One region of the Saccharococcus sp. Marseille-Q5394 genome, then DNA from elsewhere that is predicted to be linked to it. Evidence: predicted binding sites of a transcription regulator. Region 1 holds the regulator's gene; the other holds the start of a gene.
What was found. Region 1 encodes LexA, which represses DNA repair genes until DNA is damaged. Its sites were predicted from a motif close to CGAACATATGTTCG; they were not measured.

Region 1 (15,255 bases):
ACCGTCTTCATATACAGTAAAAGAATATCCGGCATGGTTTCCAGCAGGAGAAGCGTCGACTCTTATCGAAGAACTGATAGAGCAGGTTCTATCGAATCGGAAAACCGATATCGGAAAATTACGGGAGGAGACGGCAATCATGATGAGCTGCAAACGTTCCATCAAAGCTAATCATCATTTGTCGATTGCAGACATGGAAAGGCTTCTGAACGATTTGTCGATTGCGGAGAATCCGTATACATGCCCGCATGGACGTCCAGTCCTAATCCATTTTTCAACTTATGAAATTGAAAAGATGTTTAAGAGGGTAATGTAACTCTGTAGAAGAAAACCTATAGTTGAACGAGGGGGGCGGGTTACCAATGGGTGAGTTCATATTAACAATCGACCAAGGGACAACTAGCACGAGGGCAATTCTTTTCAACCGAAAAGGTGAGATTGTCCATACGGCGCAACGGGAATTCAGGCAGATTTTCCCGAAACCAGGTTGGGTGGAGCATAATGCGAGCGAAATTTGGGGTTCAGTTTTATCCGTCATCGCTTCGGTTCTGACCGAGAGTGGACTTCAGCCGGAGGATATCGATGGAATCGGCATTACAAATCAGCGGGAGACGACTGTTGTTTGGGACAAGCACACTGGACAACCCGTCTATCATGCAATTGTTTGGCAGTCCAGACAGACACAGCTAATTATTAATGAATTAAGAGAAGCTGGCAGGGAAGAGAGCATCCGTCAAAAGACGGGTTTGCAGCTTGATCCATATTTTTCTGCTTCGAAAGTGAAATGGATCCTTGACGAAGTAGAAGGTGTACGTGAACGTGCGGAAAGAGGGGAACTGCTTTTCGGTACGATCGATTCGTTCCTCATTTGGAAGCTGTCAGAAGGAGCCGTCCATGTCACCGATTATTCGAATGCTTCGAGGACAATGCTTTTCAATATTCACGAACTCGAGTGGGATAAGGAGCTTTGCGCAATGTTTGATATCCCGATGGGCATGCTGCCTGAAGTAAGGATGTCTTCGGAAATCTATGCCCATACAGACCCTTCCGTATTTTTTGGAGCATATGTTCCAATTGCCGGTGCCGCGGGCGATCAGCAATGTGCTTTATTCGGGCAAGCCTGTTTTCACGTTGGCATGGCCAAAAATACGTACGGTACAGGTTGTTTCATGTTGTTGAATACGGGTGAACAGCCTGTGACTTCCGAAAATGGCCTGCTGACCACGATAGCCTGGGGGTTGGACGGCAAGATTACATATGCACTTGAAGGCAGTGTATTCGTCGCAGGCTCTGCTATCCAATGGCTCAGGGACGGGATGCGAATGATCCAGAAAGCCTCGGATTCGGAAATGTACTCGACGCGGATCGCTTCTACGGAAGGTGTGTATGTCGTGCCCGCATTCGTTGGACTCGGTACACCCTATTGGGATTCGGATACAAGAGGGGCAGTATTCGGATTGACCCGAGGAACCGAAAAAGAGCACTTCATCCGTGCAACAGTCGAAGCGCTAGCCTATCAGACAAAAGATGTACTGTTGACGATGGAAAAGGATGCTGGCATCGACATTGATATTTTGCGTGTTGATGGAGGGGCTGTCGGGAACACATTCCTCATGCAATTCCAAAGCGATATGCTGCAGATCGAGGTGGAACAGTCAGCATATATGGAGACGACCGCACTCGGGGCGGCATATCTTGCCGGGCTTGCGACAGGTTTTTTCAAATCTTGTGAGTCAGTGGAAGCTTTATGGGCGAAGGAACGGACATATTCGCCGAAGATGGCAGTGGAAGAGCGGGACGCCTTGTACGGAGGGTGGAAAAAGGCCGTTGAGGCGGCGCGGCTATTCAAACTTTGACTGGAGGAGAGCGAATGATGTTATCATCGATCACAAGACCGAAAGTGAAGCAGTTCATGCGCGACTATCAGTTTGACCTGCTTATCATTGGCGGTGGAATCACCGGTGCCGGCATTGCTCTTGACGCAGTGACGAGGGGATTGTCCGTCGCACTACTCGACATGCAGGATTTTGCGGCGGGTACTTCAAGCCGATCGACGAAACTCATCCATGGCGGCCTGCGTTATTTAAAGCAGATGGAGTTAAAAATCGTTTCCGAAACCGGGAAGGAAAGGGATGTTGTCTATCGGAATGCCCTTCATGTGACGGAGCCTGAGCGGATGCTTCTTCCCTTTCATAAAGGCGGCTCATTCGGAAAGCTGACAACTTCTGCTGGACTATTCGTCTATGATAAATTGGCGGGTGTGAAAAAAGAGGAGCGCCGTGAAATGCTGTCACCTGAAGAGACGCTTGAAATGGAGCCGTTAGTAAGGGAAGACGGTTTGCTTGGCGGTGGACATTATGTGGAATACCGTACTGACGATGCACGGTTGACAATCGAAGTATTGAAGAAAGCTGCCCAAAAAGGTGCTCTTTGCCTCAATTATTTGAAAGTCGAGCAATTTACGTATCAAGACAAAAAAGTGGCAGGTGTCTCTGCCCGGGATATGCTCACTGGAGAAGTAATAGACATAAGCGCTTCCGTAGTCGTCAATGCGACAGGCCCTTGGGTGGATGAAGTGCGTGGGAAGGACGAAGTGTCTAATGACAAACGGCTACGATTGACAAAAGGAACCCATATTGTAATCGATAAGTCGATATTTCCTCTGCAGCAAGCAATCTATTTTGATTCGCCTGACGGCAGGATGATTTTTGCAGTCCCAAGGGGCAATAAAGCCTATATCGGAACGACAGATACCTTCTTCGATGGTGATCGGGCTAATCCGGTTGCAACCGAAGAAGACATCGCATATCTTCTTGATGCACTTCATTACATGTTCCCTTCAGTCAAAGCGGATCGCAATGATGTCGAGTCGACTTGGGCAGGTGTTCGACCGCTAATTTACGAAGAAGGGAAGGATGCATCCGAAATTTCAAGGAAAGATGAAATTTGGGAAGCAGGAACGGGATTGATAACGATTGCTGGCGGCAAATTGACCGGCTATCGCAAAATGGCTGAAACCGTCGTAGACCAAGTCATAAAGAGGTTTCCGACAACTTCGTTCGGCCCATGCGTAACGGAATATCTCCCGTTGGCCGGGGGAGACTTCGAGAGTGAAGAACAGTTCGCAAACTTTATCGAGAGCAAATCGAATGAAGCTGAATTATATGGACTTACTAAGGAAGAAGGCCGAGCACTTGCCTCCTTGTATGGATCGAATGTCGATCAGGTCTATACCTATGTAAGTGCGGTATCAACAGAGAAAACAGTTTTACCTGCTATATGGAAAGCGGAAATCCTCTACTCGATCCATAATGAAATGGCAATGACGCCTTCTGACTTTTTCATTAGAAGGAAGGGGGATCTCTATTTCAACATCGCGTTTGTCAAACTGTATAAAGAGGCGGCAACGGACTATATGGGAGCTATCCTTTCCTATTCCGAAGAAACGAAAGAGCTCTATCTCTCCCAATTGGAGCAGCATATAAAAGAAGCTGAAGGAAAGGTCGGTGAACGTGTGTGAATGAACAGGTGTTGACGATGTCAGACGGTTTTTCCATCCATTCGGTGTATGCGCAACCTGCCAATCCTCCTATCGCACATATCCATCTACTTCACGGGATGGCGGAGCATATCGGTCGATATGAAGAGTTCATCACTTTTCTCACTGACAAAGGATTTGCTGTATCGGGTCATGATCATCGGGGACACGGTCATACAGCCACGTTAAATGGGAAGTTGGGCCATTTCGGAGATACGGTCGGCTTCGATCGGATCGTTGAAGACACGTATGAAATCATCAGCTTTTACCGCAACAGGTTCCAAGCGCCTCGTGTAATCCTTTTCGGGCATAGTATGGGGTCATTTGTAGCAAGGAGATACGCCCAAAGATTCGGCAGGGAACTAGACAAGCTTATTTGTTCAGGAACTGCCGGCAACCCTGGTGTAAGCCGTATCGGTGGAAAAGCTCTAGCGTCAATGAAAGGCAAGGCAACAAAGTTTGATGAACCGGACTATTTCATTAATAAATTGGTATTCGGAGGGTTTAATAAAATAGCCAGAACACCAAAAACACCTTTTGATTGGCTATCGAGAGACAATGAAAAAGTGGAGCAATACATTAATGATCCGTTATGCGGTTTCGTACCGACAACCCGTTTTTTCATCGATCTCTTTGATGGACTTGCGAAAATCAATGACTTGGACTGCATAAGAAAAGTTCCGAACAGATTGCCAATCCTTCTCCTCTCTGGTTTAGACGATCCTGTCGGCAATACTGGTAAGGGAGTCTGGCAGGCAGCACAACAATTTACTGATGCCGGAAATGAGAATATAACAGTCATGTTATATGAAGGCGGTCGCCATGAAATGTTGAATGAAGTGAATCGGGAACAAGTATTTAATTTCATAAAGGATTGGATAATAAAAGAATGAGTCAATCAGATAGAGTCATCGCAATTGTAGGACCGACTGCATCGGGCAAAACGTCTTTAAGCATCGAGCTTGCCAAAAGGCTGGATGGGGAAATTATCAATGGGGACGCGATGCAAGTATATAAAGAGTTATCTATCGGCACTGCAAAAATAACAGAAGAAGAAAAGGAAGGGATTCCCCATCATCTCTTCGACATTAAGGAGCCTTCTGATTCGTTTTCCGTAGCGGAATATCAGTCGACTGTGCGTAACTGTATTGAAGAGATCCGAAGCCGAGGCAAACAGCCGATCATTGTCGGCGGAACGGGCTTGTACATCCAGTCGGTCCTCTTCGATTTCAGATTTACCGAAGAGGCGGGAGACGATAACGTCAGGGCTGAATTGGAAAAAGAACTCGAGTCGGAAGGCGGCGCGGAACGTCTGTATCAGCGGCTTCAAAAAATGGATCCTGCTAGTGCAGAAAAAATCCATCCGAATAATCACCGCCGTTTGATACGTGCGCTCGAAATCATCCAAGTGACTGGAAAAACGAAGAATGAGCATGAACAAGGGGCAGGTGAGGCGCTCTTTTTTGATCATTTAATCGTCGGCCTTACATTGGACCGGGAAATTCTCTACAAGCGAATCGATGTAAGGGTCGATCAAATGATGGAAGATGGGCTGCTGGAAGAAGCTAGAGGTTTATGGGAAAAGGGCATCCGAAATGTCCAGTCGGTCCAGGCGATTGGATATAAGGAGCTGTATCAATATTTTGAAGGCGTCATCTCACTAGATGATGCAATAGAGTTAATAAAGAAAAATACTCGTCATTATGCGAAACGTCAAATGACATATTTTAGGAACAAAGTGAAAATCAGCTGGTTCGATGCAAATTCGGATAAAGAAAAGATTGTCGATGAAATTATATCAATTTTGAAGGGTTTTGAAGAGGCGGAATCGAATAAGTAAAAAGGCAAGAGAAATATAGAAGTAATTGGAGGCTGGGGTGTATGTCACAAGGTAATATGCAAGAAACATTTTTGAACTCACTACGGAAAAACAACACGTTTGTCACTGTATTCCTACTAAATGGTTTTCAGTTGAAAGGCCTTATCAAATCATATGATAATTACACCGTACTTTTGGAATCAGACGGCAAGCAGCAATTGATCTACAAGCATGCAATATCGACGTATGTACCTGCTAAGCCTGTAGTTTTGAAGGACGAGGAATAAAAACATATGTCCCAATGAAGGAACAGGTTCAATTAACCTGTTCCTTTTTCCATTTGGAATATCAAGAATTACTGCGAGGCAACTCCCAGTGATATTGATATGAAAGGATTCGTAAGGCAGCGACAACTACTAGCAATGCGTACAACGCCCAATCATAACTGTAAAGACCGATACCGACGAAAAACCCGGCCCCTGCTGCCCAAACGGCATAAATATCCCTTTTAAAGACGAGAGGGCGCCTTCCAGCGAGCAGATCCCGGATGACTCCTCCCCCTGCACCTGTCAACACGGCAGCAACCATTACTGCGAATAATGACATATTCATATTGACCGCAAGCATAGCCCCTTGAATCGCGAATGCCGCCAATCCAATGGCGTCAAAATAAGTGCCCCACCGATTCCAATGATTAATGATCGTCTTTGAAAAAAAGAAAATGAACGTTATTAAAACCGATGCGACGATGAAGAGGAAATTTTGACTCCATAGAACAGAAGCAGGCAACCCAAGAAGTACATTCCGGATAGCCCCTCCGCCGAACGCTGTTACCATCCCTAATATATAGACTCCGAAAATATCATATTTCTCTTCCTGTGCAATTAGAGCTCCCGAAATGGCAAAAGCCGCAGTGCCGATAAAACTGAATACTTCCCAAGCCAATGATGTTCCTCCTTGCTCCAAACACTTCATATAGTATATCAAAATAGAGGCTTTGCCAATTCCGGTCATTTTCCATTGACCAATCCAGACAGACTGATAAGATATTATAGTGACTATTTGTAGGAATGAGGAAATGAAATGATGATACATGAATTTGCTTCGGAAATCGAAACTAAGGCAGAAGCCGCTGAACAAAAACTTGCCCCATATTTTAAAGAAGTTGAAAAGGCGGCATTTTACAATCAACGGAAGGTGCTGGCAGCTTTCCGGAAAAACATGGTGAGCGACTTTCATCTAACCGGCTCGACTGGATACGGATATGACGATAGCGGCCGGGATGTACTGGAACAAGTCTATGCAGACACTTTTGGCGCGGAAGCATGTCTCGTACGTAACCAGATCATCTCCGGCACCCATGCCATCTCACTGAGCCTGTTCGGAGTACTTCGACCGGGGGATGAACTCCTTTATATTACAGGCAAACCTTATGACACACTGGAATCAATAGTGTCCGGAAACGGAGAGGATACAGGATCACTTATAGATTATGGAATCACTTACAAGCACGTTGATTTGAAGGAAGATGGCGCAGTCGATTTTGAAGAAGTGAGGAAGAATATCCATAACAAGACGAAAATGATTGGCATACAGCGTTCAAAAGGATATTCGGACCGTCCTTCCTTCCAAATTGAACAAATCGGGGAAATGGTACGCTTTGTCAAATCGATTAACCCGGACCTTATCGTATTTGTCGATAATTGCTACGGGGAATTCGTGGAAACGAAAGAGCCGGTTGAAGTTGGGGCCGATCTGATGGCGGGCTCACTCATAAAAAATCCCGGCGGGGGACTTGCAAGGACCGGAGGATATATCGCAGGACGTGCCGATCTTGTGAAAAAATGCGCTTATCGCATGACATCTCCTGGCATCGGTGCAGAAGCGGGTGCCTCCCTTGATACGCTATTGGAAATGTACCAAGGCTTTTTCATTGCGCCACACGTCGTCAGCCAAGCTGTGAAAGGCGCTCTCTTCACAGCGGCATTCTTGGAAAGCTTCGGATTTGATACGACTCCGCATTATTCAGCTGCGCGGACCGATTTGATACAATCCGTCAATTTCAGCAATGCTGAGCAGATGATCGCATTTTGTAGGACCATCCAGGAGAACTCGCCGATAAATGCGCATTATGCGCCAGAACCATCGTATATGCCGGGCTATTCGGATGATGTGATAATGGCTGCCGGGACATTCATACAGGGTTCTAGCATCGAACTAACAGCAGACGGTCCGATTCGTCCGCCGTATACGGCTTATGTACAAGGCGGATTGACATATGAACATGTTAAGGCGGCAGTTATGTCCTCCATGGATAACCTGCTGAAAGACTATAGGGTGGAAAATTAAAATGAAAAGAGGATGATCCTAGTCGATTCAGGTCGACAGGGTCATCCTCTATTTTTAATTGCTGAATGGTAATTAATGAATCTGGCGATAAACGCCGACTACTTTTCCAAGGATGGAAACAGAATTGACGATGATTGGCTCCATCGACTCGTTTTCCGGTTGCAAACGGAAATAATCCTTCTCTTTAAAGAAGCGTTTCACTGTTGCTTCATCCTCTTCTGTCATGGCAACGACAATTTCACCATTATGGGCAGTGTGCTGCTGTTTGACGACAACATAATCCCCATTCAGAATTCCGGCTTCTATCATACTATCTCCGACAATCTCAAGCATGAACAATTTATCGTCAGATGTGCCGTACGTATCCGGCAAAGGAAAGTATTCTTCAATATTTTCAATTGCAGTGATCGGCAAGCCGGCGGTTACCTTTCCGACAAGCGGAACGTGGACAACTCCCGATTTCAGTGCAGTCAGACCCTCGGGATCCAGCACCTCGATTGCTCTCGGTTTTGTCGGATCCCTCCGAATGTAACCTTTACTTTCCAATCTGGCCAGATGACCATGCACGGTAGAACTGGATGCTAGTCCAACAGCTTCTCCGATTTCACGAACGGAAGGCGGGTACCCTTTCAGCTTCACTTCATCTTTGATAAACGTAAGGATATCCTGCTGTCTCTTTGAAATTTTCTTCATTATTCCACCCCTCCAATTAATAGAATCAATGATAAGCAATTGTGCGAACAAAGGTCCGCCACCACAATTGTTTCTTAAAGAGAGTATAACAGGTGTTCGGGTGATTGGCAAACAAAGGTTCGAAGATTTGATTGACTTCTAAAAAAACCTGTCCTATAATGGGAACAGGTATTCCGAACAAACATTCTTGGAGGGGTTTTTAATGACTTTCATTCAAAAATATGGCTTCATTCTATTAATTATTTTCCTTTGCACTGCATTTACACTCGTAGGTGTCTTGAAAGAAGTTAAATCAGCCTCTACTTCATTCGTTGAAGTAACAATAACAGAAGGCGATACACTTTGGGGATTGGCGATAGACTATTCTTCCGATGAACATTCGGAGAAATGGATAGCGAAAGTAATGGAATTGAATGGCATGCAATCCACTATGATCAAATCAGGAGAAATATTGAAATTGCCTAAAGTTGATTCAGCAATACCTGATCCAATGATGACAGAATTGGCAGGAGACTAATGATGACAGAGAAAATGCAGACCTGTGTCTTATATTGCCGTGTCAGTACGGAAAAAGACTCTCAAGTCGCCTCCTTGTCCAGGCAGGAAGAAGAACTGAAGCGGCTTGCGGACGAGCTAGGGCTGAAGCCTATACATATATTCAAGGAAAAACATAGCGGCTACGATATGGATCGAGAGGGATTGCTCGACTTACTGGACTGCGTCCGTGATGAAAAGATAGACGCGGTACTCGTACAAGATGAAACAAGACTAGGGAGGGGGAACGCAAGGGTCGCTATCCTTCACCTTCTTGCCAAAACGAATACTGCAGTCATTACAAACCACGATAGCGGCGCGTTGAAGTTAAATGAGATGGACACAATGCTGCTGGAAATACTGGCAATTGTAGAAGAGTACCAACGCAAATTGCACAACGCCAAAATCCGTAGAGGCATGAAGCGGGCAGTCCGCGACGGTTACAAACCAGAACGGAACTTGAAAAACAAAGGGAATCTAGAAGGACGCGAACGGATTGAAGTCCCAATCAGTGAAATCGTGTCCTTACGCCAAAAAGGCCTGACCTTCGAAGAAATCGCCGGCATATTGAAAGGCCTCGGCCATAACGTAAGCAAAGCAACGGTCCATCGCAGATATAAAGAATATGAAACAGAGCAGGAAGGGTGATTAGTTGCACTTCCTGCTCTTTTTGTATACCTTCAAAGTAGAGTTTTAATGAGTTCCACTTCAATTGTTAATGGTAATATTGTTATTAGTATTATGGCTATAAGGATTGAAGTGCTAGGCTGCCTTAATTTCTGCAAAAAGTGCAGAAATACGGCAAATCGAACACTTCGCTGTTCGATTGGAAAGCGTCCGCCTGGAAAAACGGAAATCCATTGTACAATTGAGTGATGGACAATACAACTGGAGGAATTTTATGTTATCCCAAGATAAAATTAAACGTATCAACGAACTATCCAAAAAGTCAAAAACAATCGGCCTATCAATCGAAGAAGCAAAAGAACAAACACAACTACGCAAAGAATACCTGGAAACATTCCGTTCGTCCATGCGCGACACAATCGAAAACGTCAAAGTGATCGATCCCGAAGGTAACGACGTCACCCCGGAAAAAGTGAAAGATGCTCGAAACAAGAAGTTCCTGAACTGAATAACCAAACATAGGATGGATTGTATTTCATCTATTTATTGACTACACTATAGATGCTATAACAATTGCAACTACAAGATAAAGCACGGGAAAGGATGTTCTGAATGACCGAAAAGATTGACCAATTAGCAATTAATACGATTAGGACGTTATCTATCGATGCAATCGAAAAGGCGAATTCCGGCCACCCGGGATTGCCAATGGGAGCAGCTCCGATGGCTTACACCCTATGGACGAAGCATATGCATCATAATCCTTCCAATCCTGAATGGTTCAACCGCGATCGGTTTGTCCTCTCTGCAGGTCACGGCTCCATGCTGTTATATAGCCTGCTTCACTTGAGCGGCTACGGTTTGCCAATGGAGGAATTGAAAAACTTCAGGCAATGGGGATCGAAAACACCTGGTCATCCGGAATACGGCCATACAGTCGGTGTCGAAGCAACGACAGGTCCACTCGGACAGGGAATCGGAATGGCAGTCGGAATGGCCATGGCTGAAAAGCATTTGGCTGCACTTTATAACCGCCCGGGGTTCGACATAGTCGATCATCATACCTTTGCACTTTGCGGCGACGGCGACCTTATGGAAGGCGTTGCAGCAGAAGCGATTTCCCTTGCAGGTCATCTCCAATTGGAAAAATTGATCGTCCTCTATGACAGCAATGACATCTCCCTGGATGGAGAACTAGATATGTCATTCACAGAAAACATCCGAAAACGTTTTGAATCATACGGATGGAACTATATCCGTGTGGAAGATGGCAATGATGTTGAACTAGTTTCAAAAGCGATTGAAGAGGCGAAAGGCAATTCAGGCGGCCCGACAATGATCGAAGTGAAGACGGTCATCGGCTACGGTTCGCCGAATAAATCCGGAAAAGCTGACGTCCATGGTGCACCACTAGGCGAAGATGAAATGAAGCTTACGAAGGAATACTACCAGTGGACATATGAAGAGGATTTCTGTGTCCCTGAAGGCGTCTACGAGGCATTCAAAGAGGCGACCGATGAATTAGGCGTCAAAAAGGAACAGCAATGGAACGAACTGTTTGCACAATACGAGAGCAAACATGCTGACTTGGCCAAACAATTGAAAGCGGCAATCAAAGGTGAAATGCCTGAAGGACTTCAAGAAGCGCTTCCAACTTACGAGGCAGGTTCTTCACATGCTACTCGCTCCGCTTCAGGAGATGCCATCAACGCCATTGCAAATGTACTACCTTCTTTCTTCGGAGGAAGTGCAGACCTTGCAGGTTCAAATAAGACGACAATCAAAGGTGCGGGAGACTTCCTTCCAAGCGATTACAGCGGCCGCAATATCTGGTTCGGCGTCCGTGAATTCGCGATGGGTACTGCATTGAACGGAATGGCACTTCACGGTGGCTTGCATGTGTTCGGCGGTACATTCTTCGTATTCAGCGACTATGTACGACCGGCCATCAGATTGTCTGCCCTAATGGGAATGCCTGTCACATATGTATTTACGCATGACAGCGTCGCAGTAGGTGAAGATGGTCCAACACATGAGCCTGTGGAACATCTGTCATCCCTTCGCTCAATGCCTGGATTAACGGTCATCCGCCCTGCGGATGGCAATGAAACTTCGGCTGCATGGAATATTGCGGTATCATCGAAAAACAGACCGACAGTACTTGTATTATCGCGTCAAAATTTGCAAGTGTTGCCGAAATCCGGTGAACTTGCAATGGATGGCGTGAAACGTGGAGCGTACACGATTTCTCCTGCCGAAAAAGATGTGGCAGACGGAATCCTCATTGCGACAGGCTCTGAAGTAAACCTTGCTGTTGCAGCTCAAGCGAAACTCCGGGAAGAGGGAATTGACGTTGCCGTCGTATCCATGCCTTCTTGGGACTTGTTCGAGCAGCAGGATGAGCAATACAAAGAAAGCGTACTGCCGAAAGCAGTCAAAAAACGCCTATCCATTGAAATGGGTGCTTCCCTCGGGTGGCATAAATATGTTGGTGACGAAGGCGGAGTCATTGCAATTGACACGTTTGGAGCAAGCGCTCCAGGGGAAAAGGTTATTGCAGAATATGGCTTCACTGAAGAAAATGTCGTTCGTGAGATGAAAACGATCCTCGGTCGTAATTAATCTATACCGCTTCGGAATGTCATAAGACTACTTATTCCGGAGCGGTATTTTTCGCTGCTTTATTGATACACTATTGGAAAGTTTTCGACAACAATAGTGCCTTTCTTTACCGTGTTTTGACAAACTTTTTACTTCTATTGGGATAGACTATGTAAAAAGGAGTGACGGTCATGAGAACTTATGATATTTATAAAGTGAAAAAGAGATACCAATCGTTCATTCTTGGAAGGGAAGGGCTTCTCTATGATTTGCTCAAAGATCATGCACAGGAGCAACCTTTACAAGAAGTCCGTTATTTATGTGATGAAATTGAAGAATCAGCGATTGACCAAGCGATCCTCAGCAATTTGGGGAAAAGTTTTACGACGGTCGAAAGCGATGATGGAGAATATAAATTATCTCATCCAGTGAAAGGATCCATTCACATTTCACTTAACCCATATTCCCTTCAAGCTTATTGCGATGGTTCACGGATGTTGGATCTAGATTTATTTGTCGCATTATCCGGATCGGATGATCGTTTTTTTGCTGTGATGGACAAGCATGGCGAGTGGGGATGGCTGAAACCTGTCAAACAGGAAAATCATCTCGGAAATGATCATACTTTCTTATTTTAAATTTTAATTCGGTATAATATAGAAATATTCACAGCCGGTCATTGCTATCCGCGGCCTCTTTGTTGTATAATCCATCATGGTAGAGTATTCTCGAATCACGGTAGTGAAGGAGGTATAGCGGATGAGCACGATTTGGGTAATCCTCATTGCCGTCGTCGCGTTAATCGCAGGTGTGGCCCTCGGATTTTTCATTGCACGTCAATATATGATGAAATATTTGAAGGAAAACCCGCCGATCAATGAGCAAATGTTACGTATGATGATGATGCAAATGGGACAAAAACCTTCACAAAAGAAGATTAATCAAATGATGGCACAAATGAACAAAGTTAGTGACAATGCGGGTAAGAAAAAATAAGCTAGCTTATTTTCCTTCTATAAATGTTATTTTCATTTGAGTTATTTGTACAAGCTATCATAATGATACAATCGACAAAAACCACTTTTTACTGATGATAAAATCAGGAAAGTGGTTTTTTTATGCAATCACTCATGGTATTAAGGGGTATTTTGAATAAATTTCAACTTTGAGTATCCTTTCTGATCCTGTACAAGTTGGTCGATGAAACGTATTTTAAAGACATGTTTATGCTGTTTGATAAGCCGGTGGAAGGTTTTATTGTCCTTAAATCGGGTTGGTTACGTACTAAAAGAAAATCAAGAATAATGAAACGATTTGAATTGTAATCCGTATAATTGATAGGCAAGGGAAACTAGCTATATGGAAAACCAACAGGTAGGGGAGTGAACTTTATGGAAACATTTGGGAGAGGGTGCTTTTATATTATTGTTGGCGTAGTAGTCTTGATGCTTATGTCATTCATGCTGCAAAGCCAAATTGACATACCGTGGATCATTGCCATTCCACTAATTGGACTGGCATTTTGGGGTGCGAGTAAAAAAACAAAAGGTAAAGATAACAAGTAATTTAATCGACGTTTCTTGAAGTCTTAAAGGAGGAACTTTTATGAATAACGAATATAAAGAGACAGAGAGCAAACAAATGGATGGGTTTGACTTAAGTTTTAGAAATCCAGAAGTCCGTGTATGGATCGCAATCATGTTGCCTTCTTTCATAATAGCTAGCTTATTCTTATTTTTGACTGACATCCCTTCTTGGTATGCCACGTCCGCGATTCCCATTGTTTCTTGGATTTCTTTTTTCATTTGGCGATTTATTTATAAGAGAAGACAGATTAAAGATTCATTGGAGTAAGAGTAGAAATATGAGGAGGAATTGTATGAACTATATTAGAAATATGAGAGAACTGATTGGTCACGAAACCCTCTTCACGGTTGGTTGTGGTGTAATAATAGAAAATGAAGGCTGTATATTACTGCAGCATCGTACTGATGAAGAAAATTGGTGTATTCCAGGAGGAGTAATGGAGATCGGGGAAACATTCGAGCAAACAGCCAAAAGAGAAACTTACGAGGAAACAGGATTGGATATTGGTGAGTTGAAGTTGTTCGGTATATACTCAGGAGAGAGTTGTTTTGTACAATATCCAAATAAAGATCAAGTATACAGTGTTCAAATCATCTTTACGACAACTACATTTAGCGGTGAACTAAAGCAGCAAGGAATTGAAAGTAAAGAGCATCTGTTTTTCAGGAAAAATGAATTACCTGCTAACTTGAACCCGCGCCAAGAACAGCTTATACGCCATTGGGCTGAGAATAAAACTTTGCCTGTGATTAGTTAACTTTGTAATCCCGGTGTATGAAGGAGAATAAATTGGGGGCGATGTTAATATCTATTAAAGATATGGTTGAAAGGATTCTCTTTCAATTCTCAATACGTCCAAATCAAGCATGTCCCTTAATAATTGGAATAGATGGTTTAGGCGGCTCTGGAAAAACTACATTAGTTAAAGAAATTGAACAGGAATTAAGTTATCACAATTGCCAAGCTGTCTCTTTTCATCTAGATGACCACATTGTTGAAAGGAAAAACCGATATCAAACAGGACATGAAGAGTGGTATGAATATTATTACTTACAATGGGATGTTACTAAGTTGAGGGCTACTTTATTTGAACCGCTGTCTAGTGGTTGTGACAATATTCAGCTTGATTTTTATGACAAATTTACTGACACAACTACAACCAATTATATTAATGTACCATCCGCCAGTGTAGTTCTCATTGAAGGTATATTCCTACAAAGACAAGAATGGAAAGGGTTCTACAATTTTGTCATATATCTAGATTGCCCATGGGAACTGAGGTATGAGAGAGTATTAAATCGTGATTTGTATATCGGGAAGTATGAAGAACGACTTACTAAGTATCAAAGTAGATACTGGTTAGCTGAAAAGCATTACATCGAGATCGTAAAACCAACTATGATTGCAGATTTAGTACATAACGCATAATTTTAATAAGGAAAAGGGGAATGAAAAATGGACGTTAAATATCCAATAGGGGCATTACAAGTTCCTGAAAAAGCAACAC
Region 2 (15,255 bases), on a different contig from region 1:
GCTCAGTCATGAAATACCTCCAACATCAAATAGTTTGTCTTTTTCATTATAGCAGGAAAATATCAAATAAAGAAGTTGAAATTCTAAAAATACTATGTATTCTTAAATGAATTGAAGTGTTCACTAACTAAATGGTGGGGTTTTCCATAATTATTGAGATATTGAAAAGTTGTTTTCTGCACGTTGATTTACGTTTCAGGCGGACGCTTTCCGGGGGGCGGGCGGTAAGCCTCCTCGGTCGCTTTTCTCCACTGCGGGGTCTCACCTGTCCCGCTTATCCCCCAGGAGTCGCCGCCTTACACTTCAATCAACTAAGATTCGTTTTACAAATGAATGCATATTAAACGCACTGAGAGATTTCATTCAGTGCGTTAGATACCTTCATAATTTAATGGAGATGCCCCTATTCTCCCACAATTTCCAACTGCTTGTAGTAATTATCTACAATCGGATGAATATCTGGGGTTGAGTCATAATAGGTGTTACCAATATTATTTAACGTGAATTTAAATTCTTTTTCACCATCAAAAAGAGTAATACCGTACCGCCAACCTTCACGTTTTTCTTGATTGTTTTGCGGAGTAAATTCTATATCTTTAATTAAAGATAGAAATTCATCAATCTGTTCTTGATTAGTTATTGTTGTTGACGCGCCAGTTGAACCGTCTTGAATGATGACTTTATCTACACTTATGATCTTTGCATTCGTATAAAATGTTTCTAATGATTGTGTCTTTCCATTTGTACAAGCCGAAACCATAAATAGACTTGCCAACAAAATTAAAAACGCATTTTTTTCAATTAATCCACCTCCAATGGTAGTGAAAATTCAGACCTTGTTCAAATGACAATGCGGGTTGATGTAAGAGGAATAAGATGTTTGAATGTAGAATTCATTTATAGTAACATACTTCCATTTCTGAAATTAGTAAAGGGGATGCACGTAATGACGGAGGGCTTGTTAAAAGTTCAAGACGTACTTGAAAATTACAGATCGGCTGTTTACGAAAAAGATGTTGAAAAGTTCTTATCTCTGTATGCTTCCGAAGTGCATATTTATGATTGCTGGGGGAAGTGGGAGAGCAAGGGTATTTCTTCATGAAAGGAGAATGTGGTGGAGTGGTTTAAAGGACTGAGTGCGGATGGTATTTTACTAAAAGTCGAGTTTGATGATCTAGTAGTTGAAGAAAATTCAGATCTGGCATTCGTTCATTGTGCTGTGACGTTTGCTGCTTACCTAGAAGATTCTTGTGAGAAACTTCGTCAAATGACAAATCGGTTTACATTTGGTTTAAAAAAATCGAATGAATCGTGGGTCATCGCTCATGAACATTCATCATTACCTATAAATATGGAAACTGGTAAAGGGATATTTAATGTGAAATAAAAAAAGAGCAGCGGCCGACGGAAAGCAATATAGCCAAACTCAATATATATCGAGTTTGGCTATTATCAAGTCTATGATTTCTGTTGTTCTGCTATCGATTGTTCCAATTCAGCTAGTGACGTCTGAATCGCTGAAAGTTCCTTCTCGAGCTTTAGTCTATTCGAATCGGTCGAGAGTTGCCATTGTTCGATAGACCCCTTAATTCCATTAACCGCATCAGGAACTAACTCACTCGCTTCCTTCGTCATATGTGTGATAGAGTTTTTCAACTCAGCAATTCTTCCTTTCACGTCACTCAATTTATGTTTCATGTCAGTTGAAGCGCCCTTAACGGTCGAGCGGATTTCGCTGCCCGTTTGCGGAGTGGAAAATAATACAGTGACAGCGGCCGTCACCGAACCTGCAAGTAAACCCGCCAAAAACGTAGATGCTTTCATGGAGTGCACTCCTTTCATTTCGAATAGTATTCCTTTTCATAGTTTAATTAAAACATGGCAAACTGTTTCGGGCAAATGAAAAAAGCTTTCCCCATGAGAGGAAAGCTTTTAGTTTCAATTGGATAATGCTGTTTTAAATGAAGTACGCTTCAACAAAGTTTGAATGATCGGGTAGATGATGAAAAATACTATCCCGTTCATAGCGATTGCGGGTAGGACGACTGTTACGAACAATAATCCGAAAGGTACTTTCGCGCCAATGACGAAAATGGCGACGGATAGAAAAATTGTTCCTGAAAGCAGTGTTCCGCAGCAAGCGATGATTGTTGAAACGATTAAATGGTTTGCGGCTTTTCTAAGCAGTGCAATGACCGCAAAAACAACAAACGCCGTAATGAACTTATCGATGATATTCGGTATGAATCCTCCTGGGAAACTTGTAAAGATCCCTGATAGGACTCCGGTCGTCGCTCCCAGTAAAAAGACGCTCTTGACGTCCGGGAATAAAAAGATGCCGATGAACATCATCGTCAGCATGAAGTCAGGCTTCATGCCTTCACCGTAACCCGGTATGACCAAGTACAAAGCAGCACCGACTGAAACCAATAGCGCCATCAACATAAGATTTTTCGTATTCAATTCTCATCTCTCCTCAACTGGACTCTATTTTTCGCTCTCCTGACGTATCCTCGTGATCGTCAGCGAAAACTTATGAAAAGTATACTGGTGATTTCATGGAATTGCAAGTCTTATTATTCGCTGAAACGGCTTCGGATCTGATTCGCGATTTCTTGGATCCGTTCTTGAGGAAATTCCTCTACCTTCGGATTCCAGTCTGACTCGAAACCGTCCGTTTGATCATATCTCGGGATGAAATGCATGTGAAAGTGGAACACGGCTTGTCCAGCTGGAGCTCCATTGTTTTGAAGCAAGTTCATTCCGGCAGGCTTGAACTCCTCTTTTAAAAGGTTCGCGATTTTCGGGGCTACAGAAAAAAGTTGCGAAGCTTCTTCTTCCGTCAAATCATAAAGGTTTTCCCGATGGATTTTCGGGATAAGCAACACATGCCCTTTCGTCACAGGCATGACATCCATAATGACAACGACGTTCTCGTCTTCATAGATTTTCTCGCTGGGGAGGGTGCCTTCTACAATTTTACAAAAGATACATGATGTCATTTGCGGTCATCCTTTCCGATTGTCAGTCTCCACATTAGGAGTAGTATTCATTAATGACACAAGTGTAGCATATTTTCAGGTAATGCGTGAAAGATGGACAAAGCATTCCGGTCTGATGTTTGGTAAAATGGAAACTAGAATGGAGGATGACTATGGCAATTCTTGAAGTGAAAGAAGTGACAGGCGGGTATACACGTAAGCCTGTTCTGCATGAATTATCATTTGAAATCGGCAAGGGTGAGCTCGTCGGCTTAATCGGCTTGAACGGTGCCGGGAAAAGTACAACGATTAAACATATTATCGGACTGATGAATCCGCATGAAGGCGAAATTGTAGTGAATGGCGTCACGTTTCGCGAAAACCCTGAAGTGTACCGTAAAGCGTTCACATACATTCCGGAAACACCAATTCTATATGAAGAGCTGACACTGAAGGAACATCTTGAATTGACAGCGATGGCATATGGACTGGATCATGAATCGTTCGAGGCGCGTACTGAAATACTTTTGAAAGAGTTCATGATGGAGAAGCGGCTGAATTGGTTTCCATCTCATTTCTCGAAAGGGATGCGGCAAAAAGTCATGATTCTTTGCGCTTTTTTAGTGGAACCTTCCCTTTATATTATCGATGAGCCGTTTGTCGGACTTGACCCGATCGGGATTCGTTCTTTGCTCGATCAAATAGAAGAAAGAAAAGCAAATGGCGCTTCCGTATTGATGTCTACACATGTGCTTTCCACTGCTGAAAAGTATTGCGACCGGATTATTCTGCTGCATGAAGGACGGGTAAGGGCACAAGGGACAATGGATGATTTGAGGAAAGCCTTCAACAGGCCAGGTGCCACTTTGGACGAGCTCTATATTTCAATGACCGGGGATCATGATCATGAACAGCTTGCGTGAGATTTGGGGCGATCGTTTTATCCGTTATATGAATGAACTGCAAAAGTATATGAGGTTCGTCTTCACCGGTCATTTGGCAATTGTTCTTCTCTTTACGATAGGGGCGGGCGGATACGCGTACAGTGAATGGTTGAAGGAAGTGCCATCCGAATTTCCTTCAGCAATCCTCGCTGCAGTCCTCATCGGGGCGGCTTTATCAATAGGCTCACCGATTACGTTACTGAAGCCTGCAGATATCGTCTTTTTCCTTCCGATGGAAAATAAGCTTGAAGACTATCTGAAACGGTCACTGCGCTATTCACTAGTTTCCCAGCTTCCAGTGCCCTACATTCTATTCATCGTCCTATTGCCATTGTTGGCGGCAACTGATGTCGCTGGAAAACCGCAATTCATTCTGACGGCCATCGTCATTTTCCTGGTTAAATGGAAGTATGTAGAGACGGAGTACTATTACCGCCGCGCCAATGAAGGGGTGGGAATGTGGAAGGACCGTCTTGTCCGGTTCGTATTGGCATCTCTTCTCTTGTATGCGGTGCTTACAGGAATTTCTTATTTAATCCCGTTAATTCCTCTAGTCGGTGTTCTGATGGCAGTCTATTATTTATTCTGGAAGAAAAGAAGCGTTGCAAACCCGTTTCCTTATGAACATTTCATAGCGCTAGAGCAAAATCGTATGATGCGTTTTTACCGATTCGCAAACTATTTCACGGACGTTCCACATTTAAAAGGATCGGTCAGTCGCCGTGCATGGCTCGGATTCCTTATGCGTCCTGCAAAATACGGACAAGCATCACCTCAACGCTATTTGCTGCGAAGGACTCTTGTGCGTACAGACGATATTTTTTGGCTATGGGTCAGATTGACCGCATTATCGGTAGTAGGCGTCGTTCTCATTCCTTTCCCGATCGTCGTCTATATTTTCATTGGGGCATTGGCATTTGCATCATCCATCCAGTTGGTCCATGCACTACGGGCGGGGGATGACTTCAGGATGGATATGTTGTTCCCTGAAACGGACAATACGAGGCAGTCTGCCATCCGGAAAACAGTTAGCGGCGTTCAACTGCTGCAGTCAATTTCTGTTCTCGTGGCTGGCCTCCTGACATTCGGCGTATCCTTGACGCCTGTCATCATGGCGGTCATTGTCTTCGTCGTTTCCGAAGCGACAATCCGTGTTTCCAATGAAAAATCGGAAGAAGTATGAATAATTGATGTGAAAAAAATAAAAATAGAATATTCCCAAAAACCTTGCAACTGATGCCCGAAGTTATGTATAATGAAAAAAAGGCATCAGGGGTGAGGGAAATGGAAAACAATTATTCATATGCCGAGTTCTTAAAAGCCGTGGGGAAAAATAGTACATCGCTTCAAGCGGAGAGATTGTTAAATGATATTTATATGGATCTATTCCTGAACCATATTCATCGGGAGCAAACGAAAAAACGTCTCTTGCGGCTGATTGATCTTGCACTTGATGATAAGGACGAGTACGCCTTCAAAAGTCTGACAGATGAACTGATGAAACTTGAAGAAAATTAAACAACGTAAGCGGGCTGCTAGCTAATCAATCAATTAGCTGAGCAGGCCCGCTTTTTATTATTGTATCGGCTAGTTCCGGCGGCCAGCTCCTCGAGTCGCTTCGGTCTTGAAGCAAAAGGCAAATAGCACCTTTTATTCAAGCCCTCCATCGCTTGTCGGAGCTAAACAGACCGCCTCCACTTTTATTTTGAACGTATGTTCTCTTATTTCTTTGGTCTTGGCATTGTCTATGGTAAAATGAAGATAATTCATTTGGGGAGGGGCTTGCATGGTCCAGAAATTCGATTTACACGCTCCTTACGTTCCGTTGGGCGACCAGCCTGCCGCCATTTCACAGCTCGTGGAAGGCATCAAGGAAGGCAAAAAGCATCAGACGCTTTTAGGGGCGACCGGAACAGGGAAGACGTTCACAGTTTCAAATGTTTTAACAGAAGTTAATAAACCGACACTAGTCATTGCACATAATAAAACACTCGCCGGCCAATTGTACAGCGAGTTCAAAGAGTTCTTTCCGAATAATGCGGTTGAGTATTTCGTCAGCTTCTATGATTTCTACCAACCGGAAGCATACATGCCGCATACGGATACTTATATAGAGAAGGACGCGACAATTAACGACGAGATCGACAAGCTGCGCCACTCCGCTACATCTGCCTTGTTCGAAAGGAATGATGTACTGATCGTAGCATCCGTATCTTGCATTTACGGCCTTGGTTCGCCTGAGGAGTACGGAAAGCATGTCGTTTCGCTCAGGTCAGGCATGGAAATCGGTCGGAATGATCTCCTCCGGCGATTCGTCGATATCCAATATTCAAGAAACGATATTAGTTTCACACGGGGGACATTCCGTGTCAGGGGTGACGTCGTAGAAATATTTCCTGCTTCACAGGACGAACACTGCATCCGCATCGAGTTTTTTGGCGATGAAATTGACCGTATCCGTGAAGTCGATGCTCTTACAGGTGAAATTTTAGGTGAACGTGAACATGTCGCGATCTTCCCTGCATCCCACTTCGTCACGGGCGAAGAGAAAATGGTGAAGGCAATCGCGAATATCGAAACGGAATTGGAAGAGCGCCTCGCCGTGCTGCGCAAGGAAGATAAACTCCTAGAAGCGCAGCGGCTTGAGCAGCGTACCCGCTATGATTTGGAAATGATGCGGGAAATGGGCTTCTGCTCAGGGATCGAGAACTATTCGAGGCATTTGACATTACGACCTGCCGGGGCAACCCCCTACACGCTGCTCGACTACTTCCCGGAAGATTTTCTGATGATTATCGATGAAAGCCATGTCACCTTGCCGCAAATCCGCGGCATGTATAACGGAGACCAAGCGCGGAAACAAGTATTGGTCGATCATGGTTTCCGTCTTCCGTCCGCCTTGGACAACAGGCCGCTCATGTTTGACGAATTCGAGGGGTATGTCAACAAAGCCATCTACGTATCTGCAACACCAGGTCCTTACGAACTTGAGCATACACCGGAAATGGTTCAACAGATCATCCGGCCAACCGGTTTGCTTGACCCGATCATTGAAGTACGGCCGATCGAAGGGCAGATCGATAATCTGATCGATGAAATTAATGAGCGTACAAAGCGCAACGAAAGGGTATTGATTACTACATTGACGAAAAAGATGTCCGAAGACCTTACCGATTATCTCAAGGATATCGGCATCAAAGTCCAATACTTGCATTCAGAGATCAAAACATTGGAGCGGATTGAAATTATCCGGGAACTCCGATTGGGCACCTACGACGTTCTCGTAGGCATCAACTTGCTGAGGGAAGGGCTCGACATACCCGAAGTTTCGCTTGTCGCGATTCTTGATGCCGACAAGGAAGGGTTCCTCCGTTCCGAACGCGCCCTCATTCAAACAATCGGCCGGGCTGCTCGTAACTCTGAAGGAAGAGTTATCATGTATGCGGACCGTTACACGGATTCGATGAAAAAAGCGATTGATGAAACCTCGAGACGTCGGGAAATCCAAATTGCGTACAATGAAAAGCATGGAATCACTCCAACGACGATTAAAAAGGAAGTTCGCGACGTCATCAGGGCGACCCAAGTAGCGGAAGAGGATATCTCCTTCTTGGAAAAAGCGACGAAAGGCAGGAAATTGTCGAAGGACGAAAAAGTGAAATTGCTCGCGACTCTTGAGAAGGAAATGAAGGAGGCGGCAAAAGCGCTTGATTTCGAAAGGGCTGCCGAATTGCGCGATACGATACTAGAATTGAAGGCTGAAGGGTGAAAATGCGATGAAAAACACGGAAATAGTCATTCAAGGTGCAAGGGTGCACAACCTGAAAGATATCGATGTCCGCATCCCGCGTGACAAGCTCGTCGTTATGACCGGCTTGTCCGGCTCGGGGAAATCGTCCCTTGCATTCGATACGATTTATGCGGAAGGGCAAAGACGGTATGTCGAATCGCTCTCCGCTTATGCGAGGCAATTTTTAGGACAGATGGACAAGCCTGACGTAGACGTGATTGAAGGGTTATCGCCCGCAATCTCGATCGATCAGAAGACGACAAGCCGCAATCCGCGTTCCACCGTCGGAACCGTAACTGAAATCTATGATTACTTACGATTGCTATTTGCACGGGTCGGCAAGCCGATCTGTCCGAATCACGGGATTGAAATCTCCTCCCAAACGATCGAGCAGATGGTCGATCGGATTATGCAGCTGCCGGAACGTTCAAGGCTTCAAATCCTAGCGCCTGTCATATCCGGCAGGAAGGGGACACATGCGAAGTTGATCGAGGACATCAAGAAACAAGGTTATGTCCGGATCCGCGTCAACGGTGATGTAATCGACCTCGATGATAATATCGAGTTGAATAAAAATAAGAAACACACGATCGAAGTCGTCATTGACCGGATTGTTGTGAAAGAGGGTATTGAGGCCCGTTTGAGCGATTCCCTCGAGTCGGCATTACGTTTAGCCGAAGGAAATGTATTGGTTGATGTAATTGATGTTGAAGAATTGCTGTTTAGCGAGCATCATGCATGTCCGATCTGCGGATTTTCAATCGGGGAACTGGAACCGCGTATGTTTTCATTCAACAGTCCATTCGGGGCATGTCCGGATTGTGATGGCCTTGGGACGAAGCTAGAGGTAGACCCTGATCTCGTCATCCCGGACAATTCACTAACTTTGAATGAAAACGCCATTGCACCATGGATACCTACGAGCTCCCAATACTACCCGGAGCTGTTAAAAACAATTTGCAAGCATTTCAAGATACCAATGGATGTTCCGGTGAAAGACTTGCCGGATGATGATCTGAATATCATCCTCTATGGTTCGAAGGAAGAAAAGATCAAATTTCAATATACGAATGAATTCGGCAATACACGGGTGAACAACATTTATTTTGAAGGCGTTCTCGCAAATGTGGAGCGCCGTTTCAAGGAGACATCCTCCGATTATATACGTGAACAAATGGAGAAATACATGGCAAGCCGTGCATGTCCGGCATGTCACGGATACCGATTGAAAGAGGAAACGCTCGCAGTTAAGGTGAACGGGACGCATATCGGGGAAGTGACGTCATTGTCCATTACGGAAGCCGACCGATTTTTCAACGATCTGGTCCTATCCGAAAAGGATATGCAAATCGCGAGACTTATCCTGCGGGAAATCGCCGAGAGACTAGGATTCCTCATCAATGTCGGTCTGGATTATCTGACGTTGTCAAGAGCGGCCGGCACATTATCAGGCGGAGAGGCGCAACGTATCCGGCTTGCCACGCAAATTGGATCTCGCTTAACAGGCGTCCTCTATATATTGGACGAGCCTTCGATCGGTCTTCATCAGCGTGACAATGACCGTCTCATCGGCACACTGCAAAGCATGCGGGATATCGGGAATACACTCATTGTCGTTGAGCATGATGAAGATACGATGATTGCTGCGGATTATTTGATTGATATCGGACCGGGTGCAGGTGCTGCCGGAGGGCAGATCGTTTCAGCTGGGACACCGGAAGAAGTGATGAATGATCCGAAATCATTGACTGGTCAATATTTGAGCGGCAAGAAGTTCATCCCATTGCCGATAGAACGACGCCAGCCTGATGGCAGGATCGTTTCAATCAAGGATGCGTCAGAGAACAATTTGAAGGATGTTGATGTGGACTTTCCACTAGGACAGTTCATTGCCGTGACAGGCGTTTCAGGCTCCGGGAAAAGTACGCTCGTAAATGAAGTGCTTTACAAAGTGCTTGCCCAAAAGTTGAACCGATCCAAGCAGAAACCTGGGAAATTCACTTCCATAACGGGTCTTGAGGAATTGGAAAAGGTCATTGAGATTGACCAATCCCCAATCGGACGGACGCCAAGATCGAACCCTGCAACCTATACAGGAGTTTTTGATGACGTTCGTGATGTCTTCGCCATGACAAACGAGGCGAAAGTGAGAGGCTACAAAAAAGGGCGATTCAGTTTCAACGTAAAAGGCGGTCGCTGCGAAGCTTGCCGCGGAGATGGAATCATCAAGATTGAAATGCATTTCCTTCCTGATGTGTATGTCCCTTGTGAAGTATGTCACGGGAAAAGATATAACCGCGAAACGCTTGAAGTGACGTACAAAGGGAAAAATATTGCGGATGTCCTTTCGATGACTGTCGAAGATGCACTCGTCTTCTTTGAAAACATCCCTAAGATTAGCAGAAAACTGCAAACGATTGTCGATGTTGGCCTTGGGTACGTTCAACTTGGACAACCCGCCACGACGTTGTCAGGCGGAGAAGCGCAACGGGTGAAACTCGCCTCGGAATTGCATAAGCGATCCAACGGTAAATCGTTTTATATACTAGACGAACCGACGACGGGACTCCATGTCCATGATATTGAAAAGCTGCTTCTCGTCTTGCAGCGGCTCGTCGATACCGGAAATACCGTCCTTGTCATCGAGCATAATCTCGACGTTATCAAAACCGTCGATCATATTATTGATCTCGGACCTGAAGGCGGCGACAAAGGCGGCCAAATCATTGCAAGCGGAACTCCAGAGGAAGTGGCTGAAAATGGAGTCTCCTATACCGGCCACTATTTAAAGCCGATTTTGGAACGCGACCGACAAAGAATGAAAGAGCTGATTGAAACCGCCGCTGGAAAAGAATGAAACCTTCTGATCGATGATTCGTATATATAGTAAGTGTTGAAGAAGTCTCCATCGGTTTTGCTAAAGGCGGGGACTCTTATGCAAAGGAAATTTCAAGCATACCTAGGAGGCGGAAAGATGCAGAACGAACGCAAACGTATCTTGACAATGTTGGAAAACGGCACAATCTCAATGGACGAAGCCTTGACTCTTTTGGAGACGATGGAGAAGAGACAATCCACGACCGATTCATCACAAATGGATGAAAAGATAGTCTATAATGAAGAATTTCAGCAAGACAGCTCGAAGGATGACTCCGGAAGATCGCAAGGCAAGGACCCATCGATGGATGAATTCATTGAAGATATCCGGAAGGATTTTGTGACGGTGGGAGATCGTTTCATGCAGTTCATGCAATCGACAGTTGAAAGAGTGAAAGGATTCGATTTCGACGCTCCGTTTGGCGGAAGCTCTATTTTCCATCACACGATTGTGAAGCAAGCGGACGGTTTGGATGAAATCCTAGTCGATGTGGATCATGGAAGCGTCTCGATCCATGCAACGGACAACTCGGAAATACGGGCTGAATTCACTGTGAAATCCTTTAACGGCCGATCAGAAGAAGATGCAAAGAAAGAATTTCTTGATAAATTGATTTTCCTGAAAGACGAAGGCAAACTGCGTTATTTAAGTGATTTGAAATCAAGTCAGGTCAATGTCGACCTTTTCATACCAAAACAGGAGTACCGGAAGATTTCTGTGCGGCTGCTCAATGGTAACTTCAACTTGAAGGACATTTCTGTCGATCGGATCTACACGAAAACGGCGAACGGAAAAGTGGATGTTGAGCGGATCGACTTTAAAGAGGCAGAGTTGGAAGCGGGGAATGGATCAATCCGTTTGAATGATAGTACAGGCGAAACGTTGGAAGCCGAAACGATCAACGGTCGCGTCTACGTCTCCGGAAAATTGAAAGATGTCGAGGCGAAATCGTTGAATGGCCATGTAGTCGTGACTACGACTGATGCCGCAGCACAAAAAATCGATGCCAAAACAGTGAGCGGTTCCGTTGAAATCTATATTCCATCCGACGCGCCTCTTCGTGGTGAAATCTCCACAAATATGGGACGTTTGGATCTTCAGCTCAACGATGTCAGTAAAACGACTGAGCAAGAACAGTTTCTGCACCGAACAATCATCTTCAACAAGGATCTGGAAGGCGACGCCACACCAATCCATATCCAAGGAGAAGCGAAAACAGGATCTGTAATTGTTTGTTACAATGTAAAACATGATTAACAGCAATAAAGACTGCCCAGAAAGTCAGTAAAAACTGACTTTCTGTGGCAGTCTTTTTTATGCAAATCGGTAATAAATCAATAAAAATGTACTTAGCACAAATAAAAAGTTCAAGAAAACAAATATCATTTGGTCCATTCTATTCTTATGCATTTTAACCGGAGGGTGATAAAAGGATATTCCTTCGATAATGAATAGTATTAAAACGATGTGAATCATCCCATGTCCCACTACTTCGGTATAGCCAAATATGGTCGTTGTCAGGATAAATAAAATTGTTACGACAACAGCCAATAAACGGTTAAGAATACCAACGACTAATAGATAACCAACAACGAATTCAATAAATGCTGAGAGAACAATAAATAGTTCTGGGGGAAAGCCGAAAGTAGGGACGTCATGGCGTTGGATAATATCGATCGTCATGCCAGGGTATACCCATTTTTCTACTGCAACCCAACATAAACTTAAACCTGTACCGAGGTAAAGGAATGGAAATCCTGCTGTCTCCAATTTTGTTCTTCCTACCAGCAAAACACCGATGATAGCAAGGTAAAACCCATAATCTAACATATGAAACCAACCGGAATAACTCCAAATATAAAGAAAAAAACCAAGCATTGCTACGGCAGCTATTTTCGTCGTTACATGATAAGGAATAATGAGTAAAACGATAATGGCCCACATAACAGCCGTTTGCCAACTATGGTGGATAGTGAACTCAGGTGCAAACATTGTTCTGTTTACTACTTGTAGGATAAATGCCGCCGCTGTCCCATACTGAAGAATATAACGAGAGTATTTCCGGTATCCATCTAATTTCATATCGATGGTAGCGACACCCGGGATCTTCATCAGCTGTGGTATGAATTGAGATAATAACGCTAAGAAGAGAGCAATTAGTAAGGATAAAACGATGAATTCTCTCGAAAGAATTTGCTCAATAGAAACCTTTTCCGGCTCTAGTTCTGTAAACCATTTTACATGGGCATTTGCAATAATCGGCGAAAAGCAAAATAGCCCTATTAGTAGTATGAAATTGTATTTCTTCAACGTATATCCCTCTCCTTTTGTAACAGAGCATAAAATTTATTATTCCCTAAGAAATCGCCGATTATGCTGACGCTTACTGTAAGTAGTCGCACTGAGAGCAAGCTGCTCCGCGCTCAAATTCAGTCATCCCGCGCTCAAAGCAGTCCGCTTCGCGCCCAAAGCAGTCCGCCCCGCGCCCATAGTCAGTCCTCTCGCGCCCAAAGCAGTCCGCTCCGCACCCAAAGCAGTCCGCCCCGCGCCCAAAGTCAGTCCTCTCGCGCCCAAAGCAGTCCGCTTCGCGCTCAAAGCAGGCCTCTTCGCGCCCAAAGCAGTCCGCTCCACGCCCAAAGCAGGCCACTCCGCGCTCAAAGTCAGTTATCCCGCGCTCAAAGTCCGTCATCCCGCGCCCAAAGGAGGAAATCCATTTTAAGTGGTTTTCTCATGATATAGCCAATTCAGTATACCGAAGCCGATCGCTCTTGCACATTGAACGCGGTACGCTCTCGAGAGCAATAGTCCCGCCTCTTCGCGATTCGTCATAAAACCGCACTCCACTAATACTGCCGGCATTTTCGTCTCCCTCAATACTGCGAAATTTGCGGGTTTCATCCCTCGGTCTTTCCGTCCGCAAGCGGTAATCATCGAGTGGTGCACCTGTTCAACCAATGCCGCAGTCCGTTTGCTCGCTTGCGGATACATATATGTTTCGATGCCTTGCGCTTCATTCCAACTGTTGCCGAATGCATTGGCGTGGAGTGACACGAACGCATCTGCATCCAACTTGTTTGCAATTGCAGCCCTTTCCGTTAATGGTACATCCCGGCTATTTTCATGCGAATAAAAGACGTCGACCCCTTCCAGAAGCAAATAATGCCTGATCCGATCAGCCAACTCCGAGTTGAACTGGTATTCCAACAGCTTGCCGTCAGGTGAACGTTTTCCTGGGGTAAGTGGGCCGTGCCCTGCATCAAGTATGATTGTTGCCATCTGATCTCCTCCTCGCCATCTATATAGTCTGTTTCGCATCATTAGTGGACAAATTCGGACGAAATCATTTCAAATGAATCTGTTCGTGGTAAAATAGAGGTTATGGATGACTTGAACTGACAGAAATCTTTCGCTTTGTGAAGCGGTCGAATACAAGTTCAACATAGAAAGGCGGCGAGCTAATGTCGGTTGTTACAGTGGAAGACGTTCAAACTCATTTTGGACTTGAAATTGTTGCAGGCGGGGCAGGTATTGAACGGAATATCCTTACGAGCGACATCTCCAGGCCAGGTCTGGAAATGGCTGGCTATTTCGATTTTTACACGTCGGCAAGGGTTCAACTACTTGGAAAAACGGAAATATCCTTTTTCAACAAATTGGAAGAGGCGGAACGGTGGAACCGGATGGATCGCCTTTGCACGACTGAAACTCCGGCTTTCATCCTGGCACATAATATCGTATGTCCGATTGAACTTAAGCAAATTGCGGAAGAACGGGGAATTGCGGTGTTGCAGACAGAGCATCCGACTACGCGGTTTTCAGGAATGTTGACGAATTTCCTGGAAGGCCAGCTGGCTCCGATGACGACAGTTCACGGCGTGCTTGTCGATGTGTACGGGATAGGTGTTTTGATTACCGGGAAAAGCGGTGTAGGGAAGAGTGAAACTGCTTTGGAGCTTGTGAAACGCGGCCATCGTCTCGTAGCGGATGATGCTGTTGAAATTAGGCAAGTGGCGAAGAACGTCTTGATCGGAAATGCGCCGAAGCTTCTCAGCCATATGCTTGAAATCCGTGGTGTCGGCATTATTGATATGATGACGTTGTTCGGTGCAAGTGCGGTGAAGGATGATAAGCGGATTCTCATGGTCATCGATTTGGAAGTATGGGATCCGGATAAAGTGTATGACCGGTTAGGCATCGATGAAGAAAAGATGAAAGTTATGGATTCGGACTTGACGAAGCTTACTGTACCCGTGAGGCCAGGGCGGAATTTATCAGTCATCATTGAAGTTGCGGCCATGGATTATCGGATGAAAAGGTTAGGCATTAATGCAGCGGAGACATTTTCGAAAAAGCTGGATTTGGCGATCAGCCAAGATGCAGGGAATTCTGACGTAGAGGGGATAGAGTAAACTAATGTTCGATTTACTGACGATTGATCCAACGGCCTTCAGTTTGGGGCCAATAGATATACGGTGGTATGGAATATTAATCACAACCGGCATCATCCTAGCATTCATTGTCGTACAAAAAGAAATGGTGAAACGTGGGATGCATCCGGATTTCTTAACGGATCTGCTCATATGGGCGGTGCCGTTATCCATCATAAGCGCAAGAATCTACTATGTCATATTTACGTGGGACTCCTATAAAGATAACCCAATC

Region 2: the regulator LexA is predicted to act here: its motif matches at 5,632-5,645, upstream of uvrB (excinuclease ABC subunit UvrB).

The regions. Positions count from the first base shown of each region.
Region 1 covers NZ_CAMPPQ010000001.1:281,463-296,717, forward strand. The annotation lists gene mutL (DNA mismatch repair endonuclease MutL) at 1-316, shown strand, start outside; gene glpK (glycerol kinase GlpK) at 363-1,856, shown strand; gene OC538_RS01375 (glycerol-3-phosphate dehydrogenase/oxidase) at 1,871-3,520, shown strand; gene OC538_RS01380 (alpha/beta hydrolase) at 3,517-4,431, shown strand; gene miaA (tRNA (adenosine(37)-N6)-dimethylallyltransferase MiaA) at 4,428-5,378, shown strand; gene hfq (RNA chaperone Hfq) at 5,420-5,644, shown strand; gene OC538_RS01395 (trimeric intracellular cation channel family protein) at 5,706-6,302, opposite strand; gene OC538_RS01400 (aminotransferase class I/II-fold pyridoxal phosphate-dependent enzyme) at 6,441-7,706, shown strand; gene lexA (transcriptional repressor LexA) at 7,779-8,399, opposite strand; gene OC538_RS01410 (LysM peptidoglycan-binding domain-containing protein) at 8,602-8,916, shown strand; gene OC538_RS01415 (recombinase family protein) at 8,919-9,581, shown strand; gene OC538_RS01420 (DUF896 domain-containing protein) at 9,835-10,068, shown strand; gene tkt (transketolase) at 10,173-12,182, shown strand; gene sirA (sporulation inhibitor of replication protein SirA) at 12,353-12,799, shown strand; gene OC538_RS01435 (YneF family protein) at 12,921-13,157, shown strand; gene OC538_RS01440 (hypothetical protein) at 13,553-13,726, shown strand; gene OC538_RS01445 (hypothetical protein) at 13,767-14,015, shown strand; gene OC538_RS01450 (NUDIX hydrolase) at 14,041-14,505, shown strand; gene OC538_RS01455 (kinase) at 14,547-15,176, shown strand; gene OC538_RS01460 (YfiT family bacillithiol transferase) at 15,204-15,255, shown strand, end outside.
Region 2 covers NZ_CAMPPQ010000002.1:1,097,562-1,112,816, forward strand. The annotation lists gene OC538_RS16150 (HTH-type transcriptional regulator Hpr) at 1-10, opposite strand, end outside; gene OC538_RS16155 (hypothetical protein) at 404-778, opposite strand; gene OC538_RS16160 (hypothetical protein) at 947-1,102, shown strand; gene OC538_RS16165 (YybH family protein) at 1,115-1,387, shown strand; gene OC538_RS16170 (YtxH domain-containing protein) at 1,459-1,824, opposite strand; gene OC538_RS16175 (tryptophan transporter) at 1,939-2,463, opposite strand; gene OC538_RS16180 (HIT family protein) at 2,577-3,002, opposite strand; gene OC538_RS16185 (ABC transporter ATP-binding protein) at 3,155-3,904, shown strand; gene OC538_RS16190 (ABC transporter permease) at 3,888-5,108, shown strand; gene OC538_RS16195 (IDEAL domain-containing protein) at 5,210-5,443, shown strand; gene uvrB (excinuclease ABC subunit UvrB) at 5,712-7,694, shown strand; gene uvrA (excinuclease ABC subunit UvrA) at 7,702-10,572, shown strand; gene OC538_RS16210 (DUF4097 family beta strand repeat-containing protein) at 10,690-11,850, shown strand; gene OC538_RS16215 (DoxX family membrane protein) at 11,908-12,903, opposite strand; gene OC538_RS16220 (N-acetylmuramoyl-L-alanine amidase) at 13,309-13,869, opposite strand; gene hprK (HPr(Ser) kinase/phosphatase) at 14,052-15,002, shown strand; gene lgt (prolipoprotein diacylglyceryl transferase) at 15,007-15,255, shown strand, end outside.